3 regions of the Chryseobacterium sp. SIMBA_028 genome follow, and region 2 is predicted to be linked to each of the others. Evidence: riboswitches for the same ligand, from Rfam matches in the RefSeq annotation. Region 2 holds a riboswitch; each other region holds the start of a gene.
What was found. Region 2 has a riboswitch for cobalamin ahead of SCA31_RS07785 (TonB-dependent receptor plug domain-containing protein). Riboswitches for the same ligand answer to the same signal wherever they lie in the genome.
Positions count from the first base shown of each region.

Region 1: linked by a shared signal. The riboswitch ahead of SCA31_RS08460 (acyl-CoA thioesterase) and the one ahead of SCA31_RS07785 (TonB-dependent receptor plug domain-containing protein) in region 2 are both predicted to bind cobalamin.
Region 3: linked by a shared signal. The riboswitch ahead of SCA31_RS04995 (TonB-dependent receptor plug domain-containing protein) and the one ahead of SCA31_RS07785 (TonB-dependent receptor plug domain-containing protein) in region 2 are both predicted to bind cobalamin.

Region 1 is NZ_JAWRWZ010000005.1:177,958-182,189, reverse strand. It holds gene SCA31_RS08475 (endonuclease MutS2) at 1-832, shown strand, start outside; gene SCA31_RS08470 (T9SS type A sorting domain-containing protein) at 893-1,942, opposite strand; gene SCA31_RS08465 (hypothetical protein) at 2,181-2,978, shown strand; cobalamin riboswitch at 3,012-3,193, shown strand; gene SCA31_RS08460 (acyl-CoA thioesterase) at 3,308-3,691, shown strand; gene SCA31_RS08455 (HD domain-containing protein) at 3,798-4,232, opposite strand, start outside.
Region 2 is NZ_JAWRWZ010000005.1:32,693-36,924, forward strand. It holds gene SCA31_RS07775 (hypothetical protein) at 1-140, opposite strand, end outside; gene pafA (alkaline phosphatase PafA) at 245-1,891, shown strand; cobalamin riboswitch at 2,097-2,273, shown strand; gene SCA31_RS07785 (TonB-dependent receptor plug domain-containing protein) at 2,305-4,134, shown strand; gene SCA31_RS07790 (hypothetical protein) at 4,155-4,232, shown strand, end outside.
Region 3 is NZ_JAWRWZ010000003.1:139,036-143,267, reverse strand. It holds gene SCA31_RS05005 (cytochrome-c peroxidase) at 1-132, shown strand, start outside; gene SCA31_RS05000 (transporter) at 146-1,093, shown strand; cobalamin riboswitch at 1,299-1,484, shown strand; gene SCA31_RS04995 (TonB-dependent receptor plug domain-containing protein) at 1,668-3,647, shown strand; gene SCA31_RS04990 (YncE family protein) at 3,644-4,232, shown strand, end outside.

The sequences.
Region 1 (4,232 bases), 150 kb from region 2:
GGAGTTTTTCTATGATAAAAAGAGTTTCGCGATTATTACAACGCATTACACCAACATTAAATTGGTTATAGAGCAACTTCCCAATGCTCAGAATGCGGCTATGCTTTTCAATGAGGAAACCCTTGAGCCAATGTACAAACTGGAAGTTGGCCAGGCAGGAAGTTCATTTACCTTTGAAGTGGCGGAAAAGAATAAAATCCCAAGGTTTATCATTCATTCGGCCAAGAAAAAGGTAGAGCATGATATTGTTAATCTTGATAAAACTATTGTAAAGCTACAGCAGGAAAAATATGAAGTTGAAAAACTGAAAACAGATCTTGCCGAAAGAAAAGAATCTGTAGAAGATAAGCGTGATAATCTCCAAAAACTGAATGATCAGCTTCAGCAGAAACTTTTCAATTTCCAGAAGCTTTATGAAGAAGAACACCGTAAACTACAGTTTGGAAATAAGATTGAAGCTTTTATCGACAGTTACGTAAAAGGAAAATCACGAAAGGATGTGGTAAAGGATTTCGTGAAAATTTTAGAACAGGAAAAATTCAGGAAAATTGGAGCTGATAAAGATGAAACCAAGCGACTTCAGGTAGTGAAGAGAAAGATTACTCAACAGCTTAAAAAAGAAGAAGTCATTGAGAAAATCACTGAAACCAACGAAAAGCTGGAAGAAAAACGCAAAACCGATCGTGCAGTTTGGATGAAAATTGGCCAGCGTGTCCGTATCACAGGAAGTACCAGTGTTGGAACCATTGAGAAAATTTCCAGAAACAAAGTGATCGTTAATTACGGAACCTTCAAGACAACCATTGATTCTGAAGAATTAGAGAGAATTTAATCTGTTTGAAGATTATTCAAATCATAAAAGAGAGTACTTTTCAGTACTCTCTTTCTATTTTTACTCTTTGATGAATTTTAAATTGGTTAAATTTTTATCTTTAAACTGGATAAAATAAATTCCTTTAGAAAAATGTTTAACATCAATTTTCTTATCAGAAACTTTTCCGTTATACACTTTTTGTCCACTTGTGTTAAAAATTTCAAAATCTGTGCGTGATTGTATTCCTGAAATATTTAAAATATCAGAAACAGGATTGGGATACAGACTTATTTTTTCTGAAGCTTTTATTTCATCAATAGATAAAGTACCGTTGAAAGAATACACCTGATAATCTTCAGTTTCTCCAAAATTATTAGTACCACAGGAATTAATATAAGGCAGCAATGCTACTCTCATTGTAACGCCGCAGTCTCCAGTATTAAAGAATGTAGGAACATTAAAAGTATAAAGATTGGGATAAAATGAAATTCCCGTTATTCTTTCATCAACTTCAAAAGCACCATCTCCATTAAAGTCTATCCAAGCAACTATATCTGGTCTTCTTATTGGTTTGGGAGCTGTCCATGTAGGATGTATAGCTATAGTATTTCCCATACTACCTGGTTGAAGATAGACCCTACGCGGGTAGCCATCATTACGATAATCTGTATAAGTTGAAGGTCCTGAATTACTCTCCATTACAGGTCCACCAACCGGTGTAACAGTAACATTTGAAAGATGGCCTATATTTGGATCTATAGAACTTGATGTACAATAATTTTTATATGTAGAAAAAAATACAGATGACGAGTTCTCTCCTGATGAAACTTCTGTGACCTGAACTTCATAAGGTGTACATGGTACTAAAGGTTCAAGAGTAGCAGTATTTCCCGTCACAGCAACGGATGTCCAAACATTTGAACCGGAAACCCTATATTTTACCAAAAAATTATTAGAATTTTGAATAGCATCCCAATTCACTACAGCAGACGTACTAGAGATACCCGATATTTTAACATTTGTAGGTACTGACAAAAAAGTAAAGCTTTCGATATTTCTCGAAAAAGCTTTGTTTGGATTGAGTGCTCCTGTTAATAGGAACACTAATAAGTAAAGTGTATTTCTCATGAGTTATAGTAGTTTTATTAAAAAAATCATTCAAATTTAACTCTTTTTCTTTGGTTATGAAGTCTTATTCTGAAATACCACTAAATACATTCTACAGTTATTGTACATCAAAAAATCATATATTAAATCAAATAATAAGTTTTCTTTAAAAAAAATGAATATTAAGATTTATATAAAATGAATCTACTAACAGGAATACATTTAATTTATATATTTGGGGAATTAAAAATCTGTTATAATGATTTCAGTCAACAAAGCATTCTACTTATCTGCTTTCAGTATTTTTTCTTTAGCACTCGTTAAGGGGCAGAATAAAGTTCCTTTTGGTGTTGTAAAAGCAGAGGAAGGATATGCCAATGTACGTGTACATAAGGATAACTACAGAAAAATTGTAGATAAGATCCGTATGCGTAAAGGTGATGTATTTGTTTATGTAAAGCCTGCTCCGGGAGAAACGGAATGGATCTGGATCAAATATCCTGAAAAACAGGATGACGAGAAGCCATTTGTACGCTATGAAACTCTTGACAAGGAAGGAATGGTCAACAAGGAACGTATTGCTTATATTGATCAGCTTCCAGCCTACACTCCCTCAAAATCTAAAAATGGAAAATCATTAATTTTCACAGATAATTCTGATCCCAAAGTTCTTACTTCTCAAAGAAGCAAAGTGGTCATCGATATTTATCCATCCAACGCCGGCTACCGTAAAAAGGAAAAAGATGCTGAAGGAAAGCTTCTTACCATTGATAAGGTAAAGCCTTGGGGAATAGGAAACGATCTTCCTGAAGGAATGACGGAAATTAAGTCCATCAGAGTACAACAACCCGGAAGAGGATCTGTTTTTGTAAGGGAAGCCATCAAAAATATGTTCCAGCCTACCATGGATTTCAACAACATAGGGGTTACTTCTTTGGACAATGACAATATTTTCCTTTATATGATCAATGGTTCAGGAGAAAACAGATATACCACTCTTTGGACGATCAAGAAAGGAAGAGTGATCAGCCAGATTATTTATCATAATCCGGAATAAATTCATTATTTTTGCACCGAAAAAGTTTAACGCTTATTCATCACAGAAACTGGTTCTGCCTAACCGCAGATTAAAAGGGAACCGTGTGAAAATCACGGACTGTCGCGCAACTGTAAGTAACTGAAATCTTTATCAAAAGATCCACTGTGCGAGGCATGGGAAGGAGATAAAAGATGTTACAAGTCAGGAGACCTGCCTTTTCTTAAACAAGAAACTTTCGCGATTTGAAGTTTTATTGATCTGATGGATTGTTTCAGGGATTTCCAAGATTCCTGTCATTATTCTGTTGTTTTGATATTATTTCATTTCGCCTTAATTAATAATGAAATATGACTACAGAAGAAAGAATTGAAGCAGCCGAAACCAGAATCTTTAAAGCGGTTTTCCCAAACACGACCAATCATTACGATACTCTTTTCGGAGGTACTGCCATGCAGCTGATGGATGAAGTAGCCTTTATCACTGCTACCCGATTTGCAAGAAAAAGAGTGGTAACGGTAAGCAGCGACAAGATCGATTTTAAAAAACCTATTCCTGCCGGAACTATTGTTGAGCTGATTGGAAGAGTTTCACATGTTGGAAAAACAAGTATGAAGGTAAGTGTGGAGATCTTTACAGAACAAATGTACTCCTACGAAAGAGAAAAAGCAATTGTAGGTGATTTTACCTTTGTAGCAATTGACGAATTCAAAAAACCAATTCAAATACTATAATAATAAGTTTCGGGCGGCCTTTGGCCGCCCGAAATTTTTCCAAAACAGTGATAAAAATCAGCCTCTTTCTATCAGAAAAACAAGACCGAATATTGAGCTGTTTTTATTATCTTACCACTTTGTCAGTTTCCAAACTTCTGTTTAATAAGAGTTCAAATGCTTCACCCATCTCGTCCGATGCTCTGGTAATTGCATTTTCAAGCATATTTCTGATCTGCTTTTCTGTAACGCCGGCTTCCGTCCAGCTTTTTCCTGAAGTATGAGAGTTCAGTATAAAAGGCATAATTCTATCGATAGCACAAGCAAAAATAGCATCAGGAGTTTTTTCCTCTTCAAATTCCAGCCATAGATTAAAGAACTCCGTACGCAAAGGCTCATCCAGAATTCCAAAGATCTTTTGGGCAGAGATTTTTTCCCTTTCAAATTTTCCTACCATTGCTTTCTCATCAAACAAGAAAGTATCCCCTGCCTCAATCTCTACAAGATCGTGAATAGAAAGCATTCTTATTACCCTCAGTAAATCAATATCTGTACGGTTTTT
Region 2 (4,232 bases):
TCAATATTACTGACCTGAACTCTTGCTGCCAGTTCTGCATCATGATCTGCATGACCTCTATATCCCTCAAAAAACCTGAAAAACTTGAAGTGGTATAGGTTTTCAGGGAATTTAAAGTACCAGTATACTCCTAAAATCATGATGAATTGGGTTAAGGAATTGAATAAAGATCAAATTTAAATAAAATTTCATACTCTAAACCTTTCAAAACCCCTAAATTTGTGATCAATAAAAATTTACTTGGATGCTTAGGAACATTTCAATTGCGGCAGCTACTTTTTTGTCCGTAGTTACAATCAATGCGCAGAAGAACAGAAATTCTCAATTGGAAAGACCCAAATTAGTAGTAGGTCTGGTAGTGGATCAGATGCGTTGGGATTATCTATACCGTTTTTACAATAAATATGGAAATGACGGTTTCAAAAGATTGTTGAATACAGGATATTCTTTAAATAATGTACACATTCCGTATGTTCCTACCATTACAGCGTTGGGACACACATGTATCTATACAGGATCTGTACCTGCCATTCACGGGATTGCCGGAAATGACTGGACGGATAAGGAAACGGGTAAAGGGGTATACTGTACTGCAGATGACAGCGTTCAGCCTGTAGGAACTACCAATACAAAGACAGGAAGCCATTCTCCGAAAAATCTTTGGTCTACAACGGTAACGGATGAATTAAGACTGGCAACCAATTTCCAGGGAAAAGTAATTGGTGTTTCTTTGAAAGATCGTGCTTCCATTCTTCCTGCGGGACACACTCCAAACGGAGCATTCTGGTTTGATGACAGTACCGGAAATTTTATTACAAGTACATGGTATATGAATGATCTTCCTCAGTGGGTAAAATCATTCAACTCTCAGAATTTACCGGAAAAATTAGTAGCGAATGGTTGGAATACGTTACTTCCAATCAATCAGTATACAGAAAGTTCACCTGACAATTCTTCTTGGGAAGGGTTATTGGGAAGTGCAAAGACACCTACTTTCCCTTACAATGATCTGGCTAAAGATTATCAGACAAAAAAAGATAACATCCGTTATACCCCTTTCGGAAATACACTGACTTTGAAGTTGGCAGAAGCGTCTGTAGAAGGTGAAAAGCTAGGAGGTGATGCTATTACAGACTTTTTAGCAATCAACTTGGCTTCCACGGATTATGCTGGGCATAAGTTCGGGCCGAACTCCATTGAAGTGGAAGATGTATATATCAGACTAGATCAGGATTTAGCACAATTCTTCAACTATCTGGATTCAAAGGTTGGAAAAGGAGAGTATACTGTTTTCCTTTCTGCTGACCACGGTGGAGCTCATTCTGTAGGATTCCTGAAAGAACATAAAATCCCTACAGGTTTCTTCGGAGAAGGAGCTGAGAAGAATATTAACGAAAAGTTGAAATCGAAGTTTGGTGCTGATAAATTGATTAATGCAATTGATAACTACCAGATTTATTTTGATAGAAAAGTATTGGCAGACAGCAAGCTTGAGTTGGATGATGTAAGAAACTTTACGGTAAAGGAATTAGAAAAAGATCCTACTGTTTTATATGCCGTTTCGGTAGATAAAGTTCAGGAATCTAGTATTCCGGAACCTATCAAGCAAAGAATTATCAATGGAATCAACAGACAGAGAAGTGGTGATATCCAATTGATTTCCCATGATTCTATGCTTCCGCCATATTCCAAAACAGGAACTACACACAGTGTATGGAATTCTTATGATTCACATATTCCATTGATCTTTATGGGATGGGGAGTGAAGCAGGGAGAAAGCAACAAGGCATATCATATGACAGATATCGCTCCTACAGTTTCTTCATTATTGAAAATTCAGTTCCCAAGTGGAAATGTTGGAAATCCAATTACAGAAGTAATCGGTAAATAAGTAAACATCTTATTATATATAATCAGCTGCTTTCGTATGGAGGCAGCTGATTTTATTTTATATATGTAATGTTTCAAGCTTAAAGTTATCTGAATTTTTACAGTAAACCTATATGCATCTATTTTTGTTAAAAATAGGTACAGATGATCATAACATGTAAAGGCTGGCCTATAAATTTGCTTTTTGGTCAATACATTTAAAAAGCTATCTTTGCAAAAATTTTGGTTTCCAGCATATTGGAATGAAAAGGGAATTGGGTGAGATCCCCAGACTGTCCCCGCAACTGTAAATCGCAACAAGAGTTTCTGTAAACAGCCACTGTACAAACGGGAAGGCGCAGAAAGCGAAAGTCAGGAGACCTGCCAGAATAATAATCAAAAAACATATTGCTTTCGGAGGAAAAGTGGAATAATATGGATATAAAAAGATCTTTAGTACTGTTTTTGTCGTCTTATGGCTGCTTTCTTTTCGGACAGGAGAAAGTTGTTGATACGATTTATATTTTCGATAGTCAGATGAATAAGGTGAAACTTTTTCATCCTGTAACAACGATTAGTGCTGAAGATGTCAAAAAGAATTCCAGTAATCTTTCTGAGCTGCTGAGATTCCAGTCTGCTGTTTACATTAAGGAAAACGGTCGTGGAGCAGTTTCTTCACCTTCTTTTAGAGGAACAACAGCCCAACAGACGGCTTTTGTCTGGAACGGAATTAATATTAACTCTAATTTTTTAGGTCAGGGAGATATTAATAATATTGCTTTGTTCGGGTATGACCAGATAGGAATAAAAGCCGGTGGGGGAAGTGTCACTTACGGATCCGGAGCTATTGGGGGGAGTATTCACCTGAATAATAATCTCGATTTCAATAAAGGCTTTCATGGTATGCTGTTTTCAGAAGTAGCATCTTTTAATACTTATAATAACTTCCTTAAAGGAGCTTATAGCAATGAAAAGTTCAGCTTTAAGGCTTCAGGAAATTATTCTGTAAGTGAGAATGATTATGAAGTAAAAGAGGCTAAAAACTACATCAATAGAAACGGCCAGTACTATAATACAAATTTCAATATGGCTGCAGCTTATAAAATTGCGCCGTATCACCAGGTTTCATGGATTTCGGAGTTCTTTAACGGACAACAGCATTATCCAATCCTCTTTGATAATGAAACTGAAACGAAATACAGAACTCAAAATATAAGAAGTCTGATTTCATGGGATTGGAATAAAACACTATTCAATAACTCTTTCAAGGCAGCTTATACAGAGGAAAACTTTCAGTACTTTGCTAAAGCTGATGGTCCTCAGACCAGTGGTGGAACAGGGAAGAATTATATCCTGAAGAATGATTTCAATTATTTTCTTAATTCTAAATGGAACTTCAATGTTATTGGAGAATATCAGCTCAATAAAGGTGAGGGATATGGCTCCGGAATAGATAATATAAGTCGAAATATGGGATCAGTTTCAGGGCTAGTAAGGTATTTTCCTGTAAAAGATCTACGTCTTGAAGCCGGAATACGAAAAGATTTCGTGGGGAAAATTAGCTCACCTGTACTATTTTCTTTTTCAGGAAAATGGAATGCCATCAATTGGTATACTCTGGGACTGAGTGTTTCAAGAAATTTCAGGGCTCCATCTTTTAATGATTTATATTGGCAGCCGGGAGGTAATATGGATTTAAAGCCGGAGACATCCTATCAGTTTGAATTGAGAAATCAGTTTAAGGCAGGGGCTTTTCAGATGTCAGTCGCTCCTTTTTACCTGGATATCCGCGATATGATAAGATGGCTTCCAACTTCCTTAGGCTATTATCGTCCTGTAAACACAGATCATGTAAGATCATATGGGGTAGAGTCTCAAATGGAGTATATGAAAAGATTGGGTAAGCATCTTCTAAAAGGAAGCCTGGGATATACCTATACAAATTCTCAGGATCTGGAAAAGAAAAAACAACTGATGTATGTGCCATTCCATAAGTTCACCGGAAATATTGATTACCAGTATGAGTTTATAAAAGTTTATGTTCAAGGACTTTTTAACGGACTTACCTATACGGATTCCAACGAAAAGAGAAGTGAGGCTTTGGAAAAGTATTTTGTAATGAATGCCGGGCTTGGCCTTACGTTCCATAAGGATTATACTATAGGATTCAAGGTTAATAATATTTTCAATGAAGTTTATTACACCATGTTTGCGTATCCTTTGCCTAAAAGAAATTACAGCGTAAGTTTAAATATCAATTTTTAAAAAAATAAAATTAAGTATATATGAATATTAAAAGAATTTTACCTCTTGCATTTGCTTCCATGTTACTTTTCAATGTTTCATGTAGCAGTGATAATGAT
Region 3 (4,232 bases), on a different contig from region 2:
CTTGATCCGCAGCTCAAACAGAATAATCACATCGGAATTGCTATGAACAGTCAGGAAAAACAATTGATTATTACTTTTCTGAAAACCTTATCCGATAAAGGCTTTATCACCAATCCAAAATTTGCAGAATAAATTAAATACAGACATGAAGAAGATCATTTTAATCATAAGCATGGTTTTATTTACGGTAAGCCAGGCGAAAACAATCAGAGACAGCGCAGATATTTCACAGAATAATTTTAGGACAATAGATTTTGATGACGATTGTGATGCATGCGGTTGTGCTGCAGGAAACGGTTCATCAGGTTTTGAATCCTTATTGAATCCACAATTTATAGGAATTAAATACTTTGCACAGCATTACAAAGCAAAGGAAAATTTATTTGTAAAAGATTTGACACAGGATCAGTATTTCAATACCTTACAGCTTTGGGGAAAGATTCCATTAACCAAGAAACTAAGCGTGTATGCAAGCTTACCATTCCATTTTCATGAGAAGAAAACAATGCAGGGTGATATCAGGATCAATGGAATAGGAGATTTGAATCTGATGGGAATTTATAAGCTTCTTAATTCTAAGGACAATTTTCATCAGCTAAGTGGCGGATTAGGCGTAAAAGTTCCCTTGGGAAAATTTGATGAGAAAGGAATCTCAGGAGTTAATCCAAGTTTTCAGTTGGGAACAGGAAGCTGGGATTATCAGGCCGCGCTGAACTATAAATTTCAAAAGAATAAAATTGCGGTATTGATCAATACAGATTACACCATAAAAACGGAAAATAAAAAGAATTATCGTTTTGGAAACCAATGGAATTACGCTGCAACAGGGTTTTACCAGATTGCAGGAAATGAAAATGCTATTTTTTCTGCAAAAGCTGGAGTGCAGGGAGAGGTTTATGCTCAAAACAAACAGTTTGATGAAGCTTTACCCAATACGGCAGGAAGTGCTTTATATGGAAAACTGGGATTTGAAGCCTCTTATAAAAAATTCAGTTTAGGAAGTGAAATCATGCTGCCGGCATATACTAATCTTGCCGGAGGAGATATTGAAGCGAAATCACGGTTCAGTATTTTTGTGAATATCGGAATATAATTTTTTACAGAAAGCAAAAAGAGTTGAGAAGACATTGCTTTCTATTTTCTTCAAAGTTTAATTTTTAGAATACATTGAGGATGGTAGATTCTAAAAATTAAACTTTGTTTTTTTAATCATCTTATATTTAAAATCAGATTTCAAAGTCATTTATTTATAATATTGTAAATCATTTTGTTATTTAAGGCTATATAGTAATAATTGTTTATCTTTGCCGAAATTTGGTGAGCCCTAAAAAGCTCTTAAAAGGGAATCCGGTGAAAATCCGGAACAGACCCGCTGCTGTAAGCTCCACACCAAAGTTTTTGAAGAATATATCCACTGTTTTTTAATGGGAAGGATTTCAAAAATGGAGTAAGTCAGAAGACCTGCCAGAAAATATAAACGTTTGACGCTTTCGTGGAATAAAGCTTAGGACTACAATGATTCTGTGCAGTAACAGCTGTGCCTTGTCGTTGCTTTCTTATATCCATTAGCGTTATCATTATTCCTGAATGAGCTAATGGTGCCAAAACCGACTACATCTCAATTTCATAAGGTTGTTTTCACAGTATTTGTGTTAACATCTCAATTCTTGTTTTCCCAAACGAAGAAAAAAGACAGCATTAAAGAAGAAGCCATAAAGGCTGTCAATATTTACAAAAAGAACTTTAAAGAAATACTTCCTGCTCAGGTTTTACAGGGCGAGGAGCTTGAAAGACTAAACAGCCATTCTGTAGCAGATGCTTTACGATATTTCTCCGGAGTTCAGATCAAAGACTATGGAGGAATGGGTGGTTTGAAGACTGTCAATATTCGAAGTATGGGAAGCCAGCATGTAGGGGTTTTCTATGATGGAATTCAATTGGGGAATGCCCAAAATGGAGTGGTAGACTTAGGAAGATATTCTCTGGATGATCTGGAGGAAATTTCATTATATAACGGACAAAAGAGCGAGATTTTTCAGCCTGCGAAAGATTTTGGATCCTCAGGATCTATCTATTTACAGCCCAAAACACCCGTATTCACAGGAAACAGAAAAACCAATCTCACTATAAGAGCAAAAAGTGCTTCTATAGATTTATTCAATCCCTCTTTCCGATTAGAGCAAAAGATCTCAAAACGAATTTCAGCAAGTTTAAGTGCAGAATTTCTACAGAGTGATGGTGTTTACAGATATCGATACACCAGAAAGTACCCTAATGGTACTACTGCTAATGATACGATTGCCAAAAGATATGATTCCGATATAAAGGCAAAACGTTTTGAAACATCTATTAATGGAACGCTAAACAATGGAAATTGGAACATCCGTGGCTATGGATATATTTCAAACCGCGGAATTCCTGCACCTATTGTGAATAATCGTTTTAAAGCAAGAGGGGCAAGAATGATTGATGAAAATTATTTTGTACAAGCCAACTTCAGAAAGAAACTTTTTCCCAAGTTTGAAACCCAGCTTAAGGCTAAATTTGCTTACGATTATACTTATTTTAATGATACAGTGCTATCTCAGGCAGCTTATCCTGCAAAAAATACCTATATCCAAAAAGAGGTTTATCTTTCATCTTCCAATATTTATTCTATAAATTCCAATTGGGATGTAAGTTTAAGTGGAGACTTTCAGTATAATAATCTGGACGCTGATTTAAAAAACTTTTCTTATCCTACCCGTTATACTACACTCGTAGCATTGGCTACTACTTATCAATGGAATAGGTTCAAATTTTTAGGAAGTTTATTAGGTACCTTTACTTTTGAAGAAGTAAGAAAAAATAAAAGGCCGGATGACAGAAGAGAATGGACTCCTGCCCTTTTTATGAGTTATCAGCCTGTTGCAGTTCCTGAACTTACTCTTAGAGCTTTCTATAAAAAGATTTTCAGGCTGCCTACTTTCAATGATTTATATTATACCAATGTTGGAAGTACTTTCCTTGAGCCTGAGTTTACGTATCAGCATGATATCGGTTTTACTTATCAGAAGAAATATGAAAATCCTGTATTTAAGGGATTTTATGTAAAGATAGATGGATATTATAATAAAGTAAAAGATAAAATTGTTGCTGTACCCACTACCAATATGTTCCGCTGGATGATGCTGAACCTTGGGAAAGTTGAAATTATAGGTGTTGATATCAATGCTCAGACAGAATTGATGCTGGGAAGAGTAAAGCTTAGGCCTTTATTGTCTTATACCTATCAAAGCGCTAAAGATAAAACCTTCAAAGGAGAAGGAATAGATCCTGCAGATACCTTTTATAAAAATCAGATTCCTTATACCCCGTGGCATAGTGGTTCTTTTACCATGATGGCAGACTATAAAGACTGGAGTTTCAACTATAGCATGATCTATGTCGGGAAACGTTATGATGGGCAACTGGACAATATTCAGTACAATTTTATACAGCCTTGGTATACCCATGACCTTTCTATTCAAAAGAAACTGAATTTGGCTGGACATCCTTTTAAAATTAATCTTGAAATGAACAACGTCTTTAATCAATATTATGACGTTGTAAAAAATTATCCCATGCCGGGAAGAAACTTTAGACTCACTTTAAACTTCACCTTATGAAAAAACTAAATATTTGTTTCTTATTTTTTGCTCTGCTGGCTCTTATTGCCTGTCGTACTGATGAAGTAGTTATTCCAATGGAAGTTGTGGAGGGACTTACACCAGGTCAGGATAATGGAATTAAAGGATTTTATGTATTGAACGAAGGAAATATGGGAAGTAATAAATGTACTCTGGATTTCTTCGATTATACCAAAGGAAACTACTACCGAAATATCTATGCAGAAATCAACCCGGAAGTTGTAAAAGAATTGGGGGATGTTGGAAATGATATTAAAATCTATGGAAGTAAATTATACATTGTAGTGAATGTTTCCAATAAAATAGAAGTACTGGATGCTAAAACTGCTAAACGTATAAAAACAATTCAGTTGCAAAATTGTAGATATTTAGCCTTCAAGGACGGGAAGGCTTATGCAAGTAGTTATGTAGGCCCTGTAGATATTAATCCTAATGCTCCAAAGGGTAAAGTAGTGGAAATTGACACGGCTTCTCTTGCGATAAAAAGAGAAGTTACTGTAGGTTATCAGCCGGAAGAACTGGAAATTGTAGGAAATCAGCTTTTTGTTGCCAACTCCGGAGGAT